One region of the Zobellella aerophila genome, then DNA from elsewhere that is predicted to be linked to it. Evidence: predicted binding sites of a transcription regulator. Region 1 holds the regulator's gene; the other holds the start of a gene.
The links. The regulator LexA, encoded in region 1, represses DNA repair genes until DNA is damaged. The targets are predictions, from matches to a motif close to ANCTGTNTNNNNANACAGNT.
Positions count from the first base shown of each region.

Region 2: the regulator LexA is predicted to act here: its motif matches at 2,084-2,103, upstream of ABD806_RS02725 (DUF4250 domain-containing protein).

Region 1 covers NZ_BAABCX010000003.1:232,555-238,125, reverse strand. Annotated here, with positions in the region: gene ABD806_RS12650 (cytochrome c oxidase assembly protein) at 1-123, opposite strand, end outside; gene ctaD (cytochrome c oxidase subunit I) at 124-1,728, opposite strand; gene coxB (cytochrome c oxidase subunit II) at 1,738-2,811, opposite strand; gene lexA (transcriptional repressor LexA) at 3,122-3,751, opposite strand; gene ubiA (4-hydroxybenzoate octaprenyltransferase) at 3,888-4,751, opposite strand; gene ABD806_RS12625 (chorismate--pyruvate lyase family protein) at 4,748-5,305, opposite strand; gene glpG (rhomboid family intramembrane serine protease GlpG) at 5,375-5,571, opposite strand, start outside.
Region 2 covers NZ_BAABCX010000001.1:591,336-596,906, forward strand. Annotated here, with positions in the region: gene adk (adenylate kinase) at 1-415, shown strand, start outside; gene hemH (ferrochelatase) at 477-1,445, shown strand; gene ABD806_RS02720 (hypothetical protein) at 1,595-2,065, opposite strand; gene ABD806_RS02725 (DUF4250 domain-containing protein) at 2,222-2,419, shown strand; gene ABD806_RS02730 (thiopurine S-methyltransferase) at 2,475-3,128, shown strand; gene cdd (cytidine deaminase) at 3,199-4,056, opposite strand; gene ABD806_RS02740 (LrgB family protein) at 4,074-4,760, opposite strand; gene ABD806_RS02745 (CidA/LrgA family protein) at 4,757-5,095, opposite strand; gene sbcB (exodeoxyribonuclease I) at 5,113-5,571, opposite strand, start outside.

The DNA of each region.
Region 1 (5,571 bases):
CGTCTTGCCGTTCAGTCCGGTGATCTGGCAAAACACATCGTAGAGCGGTACCAACGCAAAACCGAAGCCGAACATGGCCAGTGCCATCAAGCCCAGCCGGGCCGCTTGCTTGCGATGAGCCATTTACTTGATCTCCGGTGGGGTGGTAAAGGTGTGATAGGGAGCCGGTGAAGGCAGAGTCCACTCCAGACCATGAGATCCCTCCCACACAGCCGCCGTGGCCGGCTCACCACCCCGGATACACTTCACCAGCACCACCACGAAGATCAACTGGGACAGGCCGAAGGCGAAGCCGCCTATGCTGACCAGCACGTTAATATCGGCAAACTGCAGGGCATAGTCGGGAATACGCCTGGGCATGCCGGCCAACCCCAGAAAATGCATGGGGAAGAACAGCACATTGACCGACACCAGCGAGCACCAGAAGTGCCATTTGGCCAGCCGCTCATTGAACATATGTCCGGTCCATTTGGGCAGCCAGTAATACACCGCCGCCATCACCGAAAAGATTGCCCCCGTGACCAGCACATAGTGGAAGTGGGCCACCACGAAGTAAGTGTCATGGTACTGGAAATCCGCCGGGGTCATGGCCAGCATCAGGCCACTGAAACCGCCGATGGTGAACAGTATGATAAAGGCCAAGGCGAACAGCATGGGCACTTCAAAGCTGAGCGAGCCCCGCCACATGGTCGCCACCCAGTTGAACACCTTGACCCCGGTGGGAACCGAAATCAGCATGGTGCAGTACATGAAAAACAGCTCGGCTGCCACCGGCATACCCACGGTAAACATATGGTGCGCCCAGACCAGGAAACTCAAGCCGGCGATAGACGCGGTGGCATACACCATGGAGGAATAGCCGAACAGCGGCTTACGGCAGAAGGTGGGCAAAATGGCAGAGATAATGCCGAAGCTCGGCAAGATCATGATGTACACCTCCGGGTGGCCGAAGAACCAGAAAATATGCTGAAACATCACAGGATCGCCGCCACCGGCGGCGGCAAAGAAGCTGGTACCGAAGTATTTGTCGGTGAGCACCATGGTCGCCACCCCCGCCAGCACCGGCATCACCGCGATCAGCAGGAAAGCGGTGATCAACCAGGTCCAGCAGAACAGCGGCAGTTTCATCCAGGTCATGCCCGGCGCCCTCAGGTTCCAGATGGTGACGATGACATTCATCGCCCCCATGATCGAGCTGATCCCCATGATATGGATGGAGAACACGAACAGGCCGGTGCTGTCGGGAGAATAATGGGTGGACAGGGGCGCATAGAAGGTCCAGCCGAAGTTGGGGCCTCCACCCGGCATAAACAGGGATGACAACATCAGCGCAAAGGCGAACGGCAATATCCAGAAGCTCCAGTTGTTCATCCGCGGCAGCGCCATATCCGGTGCGCCTATCATCATCGGGACCATCCAGTTGGCCAAGCCGACAAAGGCCGGCATCACGGCCCCGAAAATCATCACCAGGCCGTGCATGGTAGTCATCTGGTTAAAGAAATTGGGCTCCACCAGCTGCAGCCCGGGCTGGAACAACTCGGCCCTGATCACCATGGCCATGCTGCCCCCAACCAGGAACATGGTCAGGCTGAACAGCAGATACATGCTGCCGATGTCCTTATGGTTGGTGGTAAACAGCCAGCGGCCTATACCCTTGGCCGGGCCATGATGGGCATGTTCGACTTCCAGATGCCCATCGGCCGTTTGTGTCCTGTCTTGCTGTGTCATCCCTGCCCCCTATTGTCCCTGCCGTGCCGCAGCTATATCCCCGGGCTGCACCAGATCACCGGTATCATTGCCCCAGGCGTTGCGTTCATAGGTGATCACCGCAGCCAGCTCTTTCAGCGCCAGCTGTTTGTCAAAGTTCTGCATGGCGGTTCCCGCCTTGCCGTGCAGCACTACGTCGATATGGGCCGCCCTGTCCTGCAGGATGAGTTCACTGCCTTTCAACGCCGGGAAGGCCCCCGGGAGTCCCTCGCCACCGGCCTGATGACAGGCGGCGCAGCTCCGCAGATATACTTGCTCCCCCAGGCTCATCAATTCATCCCGGGTCATCTCCATCGCCGCCAAGGCCTGTTCCGCCGCCTTGGCCTCTGCCTGCCGGGTCTTGGTTTGCGCCAGCCACTGGGCAAACTGTTCAGGCTCGCGCGCATCCACCACTATCGGCATAAACGCATGGTCCTTGCCGCACAGCTCGGCGCACTGACCCCGGTACATGCCCGGGGTGTTGATCCGGGTCCAGGCCTCGTTGATAAAACCGGGAATGGCGTCTTTCTTGACCGCAAACGCCGGCACCCACCAGGAATGGATGACATCGTCGGAGGTGATCAGGAAACGGATCTTGCGATCGGTCGGCAATACCAGGGGCCGATCCACCTCCAGCAGATAATTACCGGCCTTGCTCAGGCTACCGTTGATCTCCTGCGGCAAGGTAGCCAGCAGGCTGTAGAATTCGACACCCTGATCGAAGTAACGGTAATGCCACTTCCACTGGGAGCCGGTAATTTGGACGGTAAGATCAGACTGGCTGGGGTCCTCCATGGCGATCAGGGTACGGGTGGCGGGCACCGCCATGGCGATCAGGATCAGAAACGGGATCAGGGTCCAGAGAATTTCAACCCTGGTACTCTCATGAAATTGCGCCGCCTTCGCCCCTTTGGATTTGCGATGGTGAATAATGGCCCAGAACATGGCCCCGAACACCAGGATGCCGATCACCACGCAGATCAGCAGTATGGTCATATGCAGGTCGTAGACCTGCCGGCTGATATCGGTGACCCCCGGCGTCATATTAAAGCGAGAATTTGCCAAAACCGGCAGACTCGTCGGCAAGGACAAGAGCAATAAAAGCAGCTTCACACGCACCCCCAAATTTTTATTCCTTTATTTTTGGCGCACTCAAAAGAGAGTCAGTGCTAACTGAACAACCGCATCCATGGTTCAGCTCATCATAAGTAAAGCATTGATTTAAAAAATGTAAAAAATGAAAGGAGAAAAAAGTGGGAGCCGTACGACAAAGCCGGAAAGAAGATCGGCATAACCATGCCGGGAGTTGAGTGCTTACCAACGGGGAGCCCAAGGGCCGGACTGAGCCGCCCCCTCGGACAGGTTCAGGCCCGGTTCAAAAACCTTCGCTGTTACGAATAACGCCTACCGCCAGGCCTTCGATAATCAACTCCTGCTGGCGCAGATCCACTTCGATGGGCGAGAGCTCTTCGTTTTCCGGCAGCAGGCTGACCTGGTTGCCCTTGCGCTGGAAGCGCTTGACGGTGACCTCGTCATCAAGCCGGGCCACCACCACCTGCCCGTTGTGAATATCCTGGGTCTTGTGTACCGCCAGCAAGTCACCGTCCATGATACCGATGTTCTTCATACTCATGCCGCTTACCCGCAGCAAGAAGTCGGCTTGGGGGCGGAACAGCGATGGATCCAGCTGGTAATAGCTTTCGATATGCTGCTGGGCCAGGATGGGTTCACCCGCGGCGACCCGGCCGATCAGGGGCAACCCGCTATCCGGGTTCACCACCTCCGGCTCCTCCTCCTGCAGCAGGCGGATACCGCGGGAGGTGCCGGGCATCACGCTGATCACCCCTTTCTTGGCCAGGGCCTTCAGATGCTCTTCGGCGGCATTGGCGGAACGAAACCCTAGGATGTTGGCGATTTCGGCGCGGGTGGGCGGCATACCGGTTTGTTGCATATGCGCTTTGATAATATCCAGAACCTGGGTTTGGCGAGGGGTAAGGGTTTTCATCATGAGACCTGTTTTTTTATACAGCTAACTGTCAGTATATCCAGTAAATTCAGGAGGGCAAGGGCTAAATGCCCGGCGGACATTTCCAGACGGGAGGGATAAACCGGCCAACTGGCTGGCCGGACAACATGGATGGTTACAGCAGGGCCAGGATCAGGCCGGCGAAGATCGTCAGGCCGACATAGTTATTGTTCAGGAAGGCCTGGAAACAAGCCATCCTTTCCCTGTCCCTGATCAGCCGCTGCTGATAGACAAACAACGCCGCCGCCGCCAGCAAGCCCCAATAGAAGGCGCCGCCCAGGGCGAATACCTGGGCGGCCCACAGCAGCAGCAGCAGGGTAGCCAGCTGCAGCAGGCCGACGATCAGCTTGTCGCGCCGGCCGAACAGAATGGCGGTGGATTTGACGCCTATCTTCAGATCGTCGTCCCTGTCCACCATGGCGTACATGGTATCGTAGGCCACCGTCCAGGTCAGGTTGGCGGCAAACAGCAGCCACAGCCCGACCGGCAGGGCATTGCTCTGGGCGGCAAAAGCCATGGGGATCCCCCAGGAAAAAGCGATACCCAGGAAGAGTTGCGGTAAATGGGTAACCCGCTTCATAAAGGGATAGAGCGCCGCCCACCCCAGGCCGGCAAAGGCCAGCTTGATGGTCAGGCTGTTGGTGGTCAATACCAGCATAAAGGAAGCCAACACCAGCAGGACAAACAAGCCGAGAGCCTGGCGTGCCGTCAGCTCGCCCGATGCCAGGGGACGGGCCTGGGTGCGCTTGACATGGCCATCGATCTTCCTGTCGGCAAAGTCATTAATCACACAGCCCGCCGAACGCATGGAAAACACCCCCACCACAAACACCAGCAGCACCCAGGGATCCGGACGCCCCTGACCAGCAATCCAGATGGCCCACAGGGTGGGCCAGAGTAACAGCAGGGTGCCAATGGGTTTATCCAGTCGCGCCAGCGCCATATAGGCACGCCAGCGCGGACGCGTCATGGTCGTCATGATAGTTGCTCCTGATAGGCCTGGGCCTGGGGTAGGAAAAGCTCGGTGACCAACACCCGGGCACCACCGGCCTGCAGGGTGGAACGCCGGCCCCACAGGGGAAAGTCCGCCGCCAGAGGCAGCTCGATGCGTTGGGCCAGCGCCACCCGTGCCTCATGGCCCAGACCGGCAAACTCAAACTGGCTGCGCGCCAGCCCGGGGTGTTCAAACAACAGCTCACCCAACGCCTTTTGCCCCAGTCCGGCCAATTCCGGGCAGGCTTCCAGGCTGGCGCCTGAATACAGGGAGCTGGCATAAACCCAGGGCACGCCATCGCAACAGAGCAGCACTTCCCGACAGAATCCCCGGACACCCCCCAGCCGTTCAGCCAGGGCCGGCTCCAGCATCACATCGTCGGCCTGGGCCCGCACCACTACGCGAAAGTCCCGACAATGACGCCGGAGCCGCTCGGTCATCGAACCTCTGTCATACAGCCAGTCTGTCAGTAGAGGAGACAACTCAGGCAATTCCTGACCCGTCAACCAGTGCCACCCTTGATCGGCTCGCTTAATCACTCGTGAATTCCTGAAACATAAACAACAACGATTCGGCAAAAAACTAAAGAACAGCGCCGCACTCCTGATTCAGGACAGCACCGCTTTATTCCGATCGAGCCAAGCCTGCAGCAGGCCCACCAGCAGGCCACCCAAATGGGCCATATTGGCCATCGGGATCCCCAGCAGATCGGCGAAGCCCAGCACCAGCCAGACCACCATAAACACCGCCATACCGTCGGGCAGGCCTATGCCCCTGGCCGGGGTCAGCCGTCCGCTTAACCAGG
Region 2 (5,571 bases), on a different contig from region 1:
TGCCAAGGGCTTTTTGCTGGACGGTTTCCCTCGCACCATTCCCCAGGCCGATGCCATGTGCGATGCCGGTGTTGAGGTGGATTATGTGCTGGAATTTGCCGTACCCGATGACGAAATCGTCAAGCGCATGAGCGGACGCCGGGTCCACCCGGGCTCGGGCCGTGTCTATCACCTGGTGTATAACCCGCCCAAGGTGGAAGGCAAGGACGATGTTACCGGTGAAGAGCTGGTGATCCGTCCGGATGATGAAGCCGGCACCGTACGCAAGCGCCTGGCCGTCTATCACGAGCAGACTGCCCCATTGATCGGCTATTACAAGCAGCAGGCCGATGCCGGTCGTACCCGCCACTACAAGGTGGACGGCACCCAGTCGGTTGAGCAAGTTAGCCGCGAACTGACCGATATTCTCGCGTAATATCACTAAAGGCCGTACTGTCGTCAGTGCGGCCCTGATCTATTCAGGATAGGGTAACAAGGTGAAAACAGGCGTTTTACTGGTAAACCTGGGTACCCCTGCAGCCCCGACCGCTAAGGCGGTGAACGCCTTTCTGAGTCAATTCCTGCACGACTACCGGGTTGTGGATATGCCCAGGGCACTATGGTGCCCCTTGCTTCATGGCATTATCTTGCCGTTCAGATCTCCTAAGGTTGCCAAGCTGTACCGCTCTATCTGGTGGCCGGAAGGTTCGCCACTGATGGTGGTCAGCCGGCGCCAGCAACGGGCATTGCACGAGGCATTTATCCGTGAAGGCATCGATATGCCGGTGGCGTTGGCCATGAGTTACGGCGAACCTTCCATGGCCACGGCCTGGCAGGAACTCAAGGCCGCTGGGGTGGGCCGGGTGATCATACTGCCGCTGTATCCGCAGTACTCGGTCAGTACCACGGCATCGGTGTTTGATAGCTGGGCCAGGTTGATGAAAGCCGAAACTTGTCTGCCGGCCTTTCGTTTTATCCATGATTACCATGAGCACAGTGGCTATATCCAGGCCCTGGCCGATTCGGTGCGTGATCATTGGGCTGAGCACGGCCAGGCGGATATGCTGCTGCTGTCTTATCACGGTATTCCCAAGCGTTTCCAAGATAAAGGGGATCCTTACGGGCAGCAATGTCACCGGACATCGGAGTTGGTGGCGGAGCAGCTGGGCCTGGAGCGCCACCAGTGGCGCACTACCTTCCAGTCCCGCTTTGGTCGTGAGGAGTGGCTCAAGCCTTATACGGATGAGGCCATGAAAACCCTGCCCGGTGAGGGAGTCAAGCGGCTGGATGTGATTTGTCCAGCATTTTCCGCCGACTGCCTGGAAACCCTGGAAGAGGTAGCCGAGCAGAACAAGGCGCTGTTTATCAAGGGGGGCGGCGAGCAGTATCACTATATTGAAGCCCTGAATGACCGTGGCTCACATATCCAGATGATGCTGGATCTGGTGTGCCGCGAACTGGCCTGAACGATGGCTTGCCCGGTAAACAGGGAATGGTGAGCAGGGAATAGGGAAGAGGACTGCTGCAGCAAAGTTAGGGTTGATCTGCTATTCCCTATCTCTTATTCCCGAACCCACGCTCCCCAATCCCCAATCCCCAATCCCCAATCCCCAATTTAGTGCAGGGCCGATGGCCCGGATTGTACGGTAATGATAAATCCCCGACAGTTCCCCCTCCGGGCCGCTTCCTGCAGGCAAACCTGCTGATGCAGGCCGGGCTTTGCCTGCCAGCTGACCAGGGCACCGATACTCCCCTGTGCCAGGGCGCGTTCCATCAACGACTGATTTGCCCCCTGAGGTATCCCCTGGATGCTGAGCACCCGGTAGGGAGCCACTCCCGCCAGCTGCAACGCCTGCTTTGAGAGGGGGGCGGGGGGGTTTACCATCAGGATCCAGCCTCGCCCCTGCCGGCTGATGGTCGACAACTCGGCCAGTAACCGGGATTGCTGCCGGCTGTTCCAGCGTTCGATCAGGCTGACCCCCTTGCCGATGGGCAAGGAGACGGGGTCTGGCATGGTTTGTGCCTGTTGCCAGGATCCGGACAGTACATCAAAGGTATTCGGGTGAGTGAGTATGATGGTGGCCATAAGCAATCCCTGTGGTTTATCTGTTTATATATACAGTAGTATTGCAGGGTGCCGGTGGTCAAGAAAAATACTGGTTATAATTACAGTATTTTTTGGCGGAGGTGGTGGCTCGGGTATGGGGGCTATACTGAGCAGGGAAATATCAGGAGGCTCATTATGGATGCGGTACAGTTAGAGCGCATGGATCCTCATATGGTGCTGGGCATCATCAATGAAAAACTACGGCTGGAATGTGACAGCCTGGATGCCTTGTTGGCGCTCTATGATCTGGATGCCGGGCACTTAAATGCGCGCATGGCGCAAATCGGCTATCACTACGATGCGCACAGCAATCAATTTAAACCAAACACTTGATGGCGGCATCCGGGTCTTGCGATAGTGGGCAACCTGGTTATGGCATGGAGTGAATATGGACGCGGATTTCTGGCATCAGCGCTGGCAAACATCACGTATCGGCTTTCATCAGCCGAGGGTCAACCGCCAGTTGCAGGAGCACTGGCAGGCGCTGGCGAGCCCCGAGCGGGCGGAGGTGTTGGTGCCCCTGTGTGGCAAGAGCCTGGACATGCATTGGCTGGCCGAGCAGGGACATCATATCGACGGCTTCGAGCTGTCGCCCCTGGCGGTACGGGATTTCTTTATCGAGGCAGGAGTGACACCCCGACAACAGCAACTGACGCATTATCTGTGCTGGCAGGCGGGTGACATCAGCCTGTATCAGGGGGACTTCTTTCAGGCGGAGAGCCTGGGCAAACGATACCGGGTGGCCTACGACAGGGCGGCGCTGATCGCCCTGCCCGAGCAGCTACGTGCCCGTTATGCCCGCTTGGTGGCCAGTCTGCTGGTGCCGGGCGGCCAGATGCTGCTGATCACCCTCGACTATGCGCCGGCCCAGTCCGAAGGGCCGCCTTTTTCGGTCACGGAAACCGAGGTCAGGCGGCTGTTTGAGCCCTGTTTTGAGATCACCTTGCTGGGCCGGATCGAAGAGGGCATGAATAATCCCAGGGTGGCGTCGGGGGAACGAACATTTTTTGACGAGCTGTGCTTCAAGCTGGTACGACGCTAGCCGGTCGGTCAAATAATGAATCTGATACCGTTACGTTTAGTCATGGCTCCCGCCGCGTAATCAGGGGTGGTTATTTTATCATCATCTTTGCCAATGGGATTGCCGTAAACCGGGACAAGGTCTGGGCCGCAGTCTCATATTGCTGGATCGGGGCTTGCCGCTCAACCAAAACGGCCCGGGTTATCTGTCCGCCATGGCCGCCGCCGAGCATCAATTGGCTAAGCGCCAGCTGCATCGGGCTCAGGCTGGGATTGAAGGCGGCGTTTTCCAGGTAACGCCCTCTACAGACTCGGCCGTCGTCGAGCGCCAATGCGACCCCGGCCCGGTTACCGCTGTATGGAGCATAGCTGGCGTTGGCCTCGGTCAGGGCGGCGAGCAAAAGCGGATCTTCGTCGTTCAGGGTGAATTGTCCGGCGCCGGCGCTCAGCATGCCTTCCCGGATACCCAGATCCGCCGGGCCGAAGGCATGGGGCAGGAGGTCGCCCAGGTCGTGGCCGCCGTCCGGCAATAACACGGTCAGGGAGTCGGGCTGGTTGAGCTCATTCATAAACTGGCGGCAATGCCCGCAGGGGCTGGCGCTGACCACGATTTTTGCGATGGATTGCTCTCCCCACAAGGCGGCATGGCCGATGGCGGCCTGCTCGGCGTGCAGCGAGTGGTTCAGCGGCAGACCCGGCACTTCCAGGTTGGCCCCCAGATACCAGTGGCCCGAGCCGCCGACGGCGATGGCCCCGACCTGAAAATGGGATACGGGTGCCGAGGCTTTCTGCCGGGCCAAGGGCAACAGGGCCAGGGCCAGGGCATCGATATCGCGGGCGGTGGCCTGCCCGAGCGCCTCGACCTGGGCCGGGGTAAAGGTAGCGGAGGACTGTAAATTGGCTTCACTCAGAGCCTGTTGCAGGGGGGCGTCAAGCAGGGCAATCGCCATCAAGGACTCCTTATCGATCAGTAGGTTAACCAAAGGTACAGATGGAAGATGGGCGGCGCCAGCAAGGCGGTCAGGATGCCGCACATCACCATGGCCAGGGAGGAAAACGCCCCCTGCACGGCACCCACCTCCGCCGCTGCGCCCGTGCCGATGGCATGGGCGGCGGCCCCGATGGCGATCCCCTGGGCCTGGGGATCCCGAATGCCGGCCAGCCGCATCAGCGGAAAGCCGATGATGGCGCCCATCATGCCGACGATAATGACCAGCCCGGCGGCGATGGCCGGGATTCCGCCCAAAGAGGCACTGACACTCATGGCCAGGGGGGTAGTGATGGATTTGGTGGCGACCGAGGCCAGTAATTCTGGGCGGGCGGCCACCAGGGCGCCGATCAACAGGGTGGTGCCGACCGAAATCAATACCGACAGGCCGCAACAGGCCAGGATGGGGAGCAGCTGCCTGCGGATCTGGGCCGCCTGCTGATAGAGGGGCAGGGCAAAGGCCACCACCGCCATATCCAGCAGCAAGCTCAAGGGCCGGGTGCCTTGCCGGTAATCGGCCAGATCCAGATCGGCGACGGCCAGCAAGGCCATCAGCACCAGGGCCGGCAGCAGTATGGGGTTCAGCAGCGGGCTTTTAAAGCGGCGCGCCAGTTTCTTGGCCAGCAGATACAGGAGGGCGGTCAGGGGCATGGCCAGCCAGATCATCGGTTCCACCTCTGATACAGGTGGCCGACGCCGAGCAGGATTAGCACCAGCCCCGCCAGCGCTGTGCCGATGATGAGCCACAGGCCGTCGCGTAGCACGTCCAGATAGCCGAGCAGGCCGACTGCCACCGGAATAAACAGCAGGGCCATATGGCGCAGGATCAGCTGTCCGCCATCATGTACCCAGTGCAGCCGGATCAGCTGCAGGCTCAACAGCATAAACAAAACGAACAGGCCGATGATGCTGCCGGGAAAGCCGAACGGCAGCACGGCCGCCACGCCCTTGCCGAGCTGCAGGCAGGCCAGGATAACCAGAAAGTCTCTTACCAGTCCCATGAGGTTGCCTGGTCCTTTTAAAGTGACTGCACGTAGCGGGCCATGGCGCGCAGCAGGCCCAGCTTGGCGTCGTTGTCCTGATGTTCGATCACCAGTTGTTCCAGCCTGGCCATATAGGGCTCCAGCTGAGGAGTCAGCTTATCCTGGCAATGCAGACGCCAGCGTTGCCATTCCTGCTCGTCAAGGGTGTGCGGGTAGTTGCGGGCCCGGTAACGGAACAGCATCTCGGGCAGGCGGGCATCGTTGAACTGCAGCGGCAGTGCGGCCAGGGCATCGGCGCTGCTGCTGCGGATCATGGCCATGGCCGCCTTGTCGGCCTCGCCGAAAAAGCCGCCCTGGTAGAGGGCGGTATCCACATCCGTGATGGATTTTTCTGGCCAGGCGTCGCTGTACAGCTCGACCACCTTGGCCCGGATCTCCGGATGGCGCTGCAACAGATTCAGGCTATGCCGGCATTGCTGACGATCAATACCCAG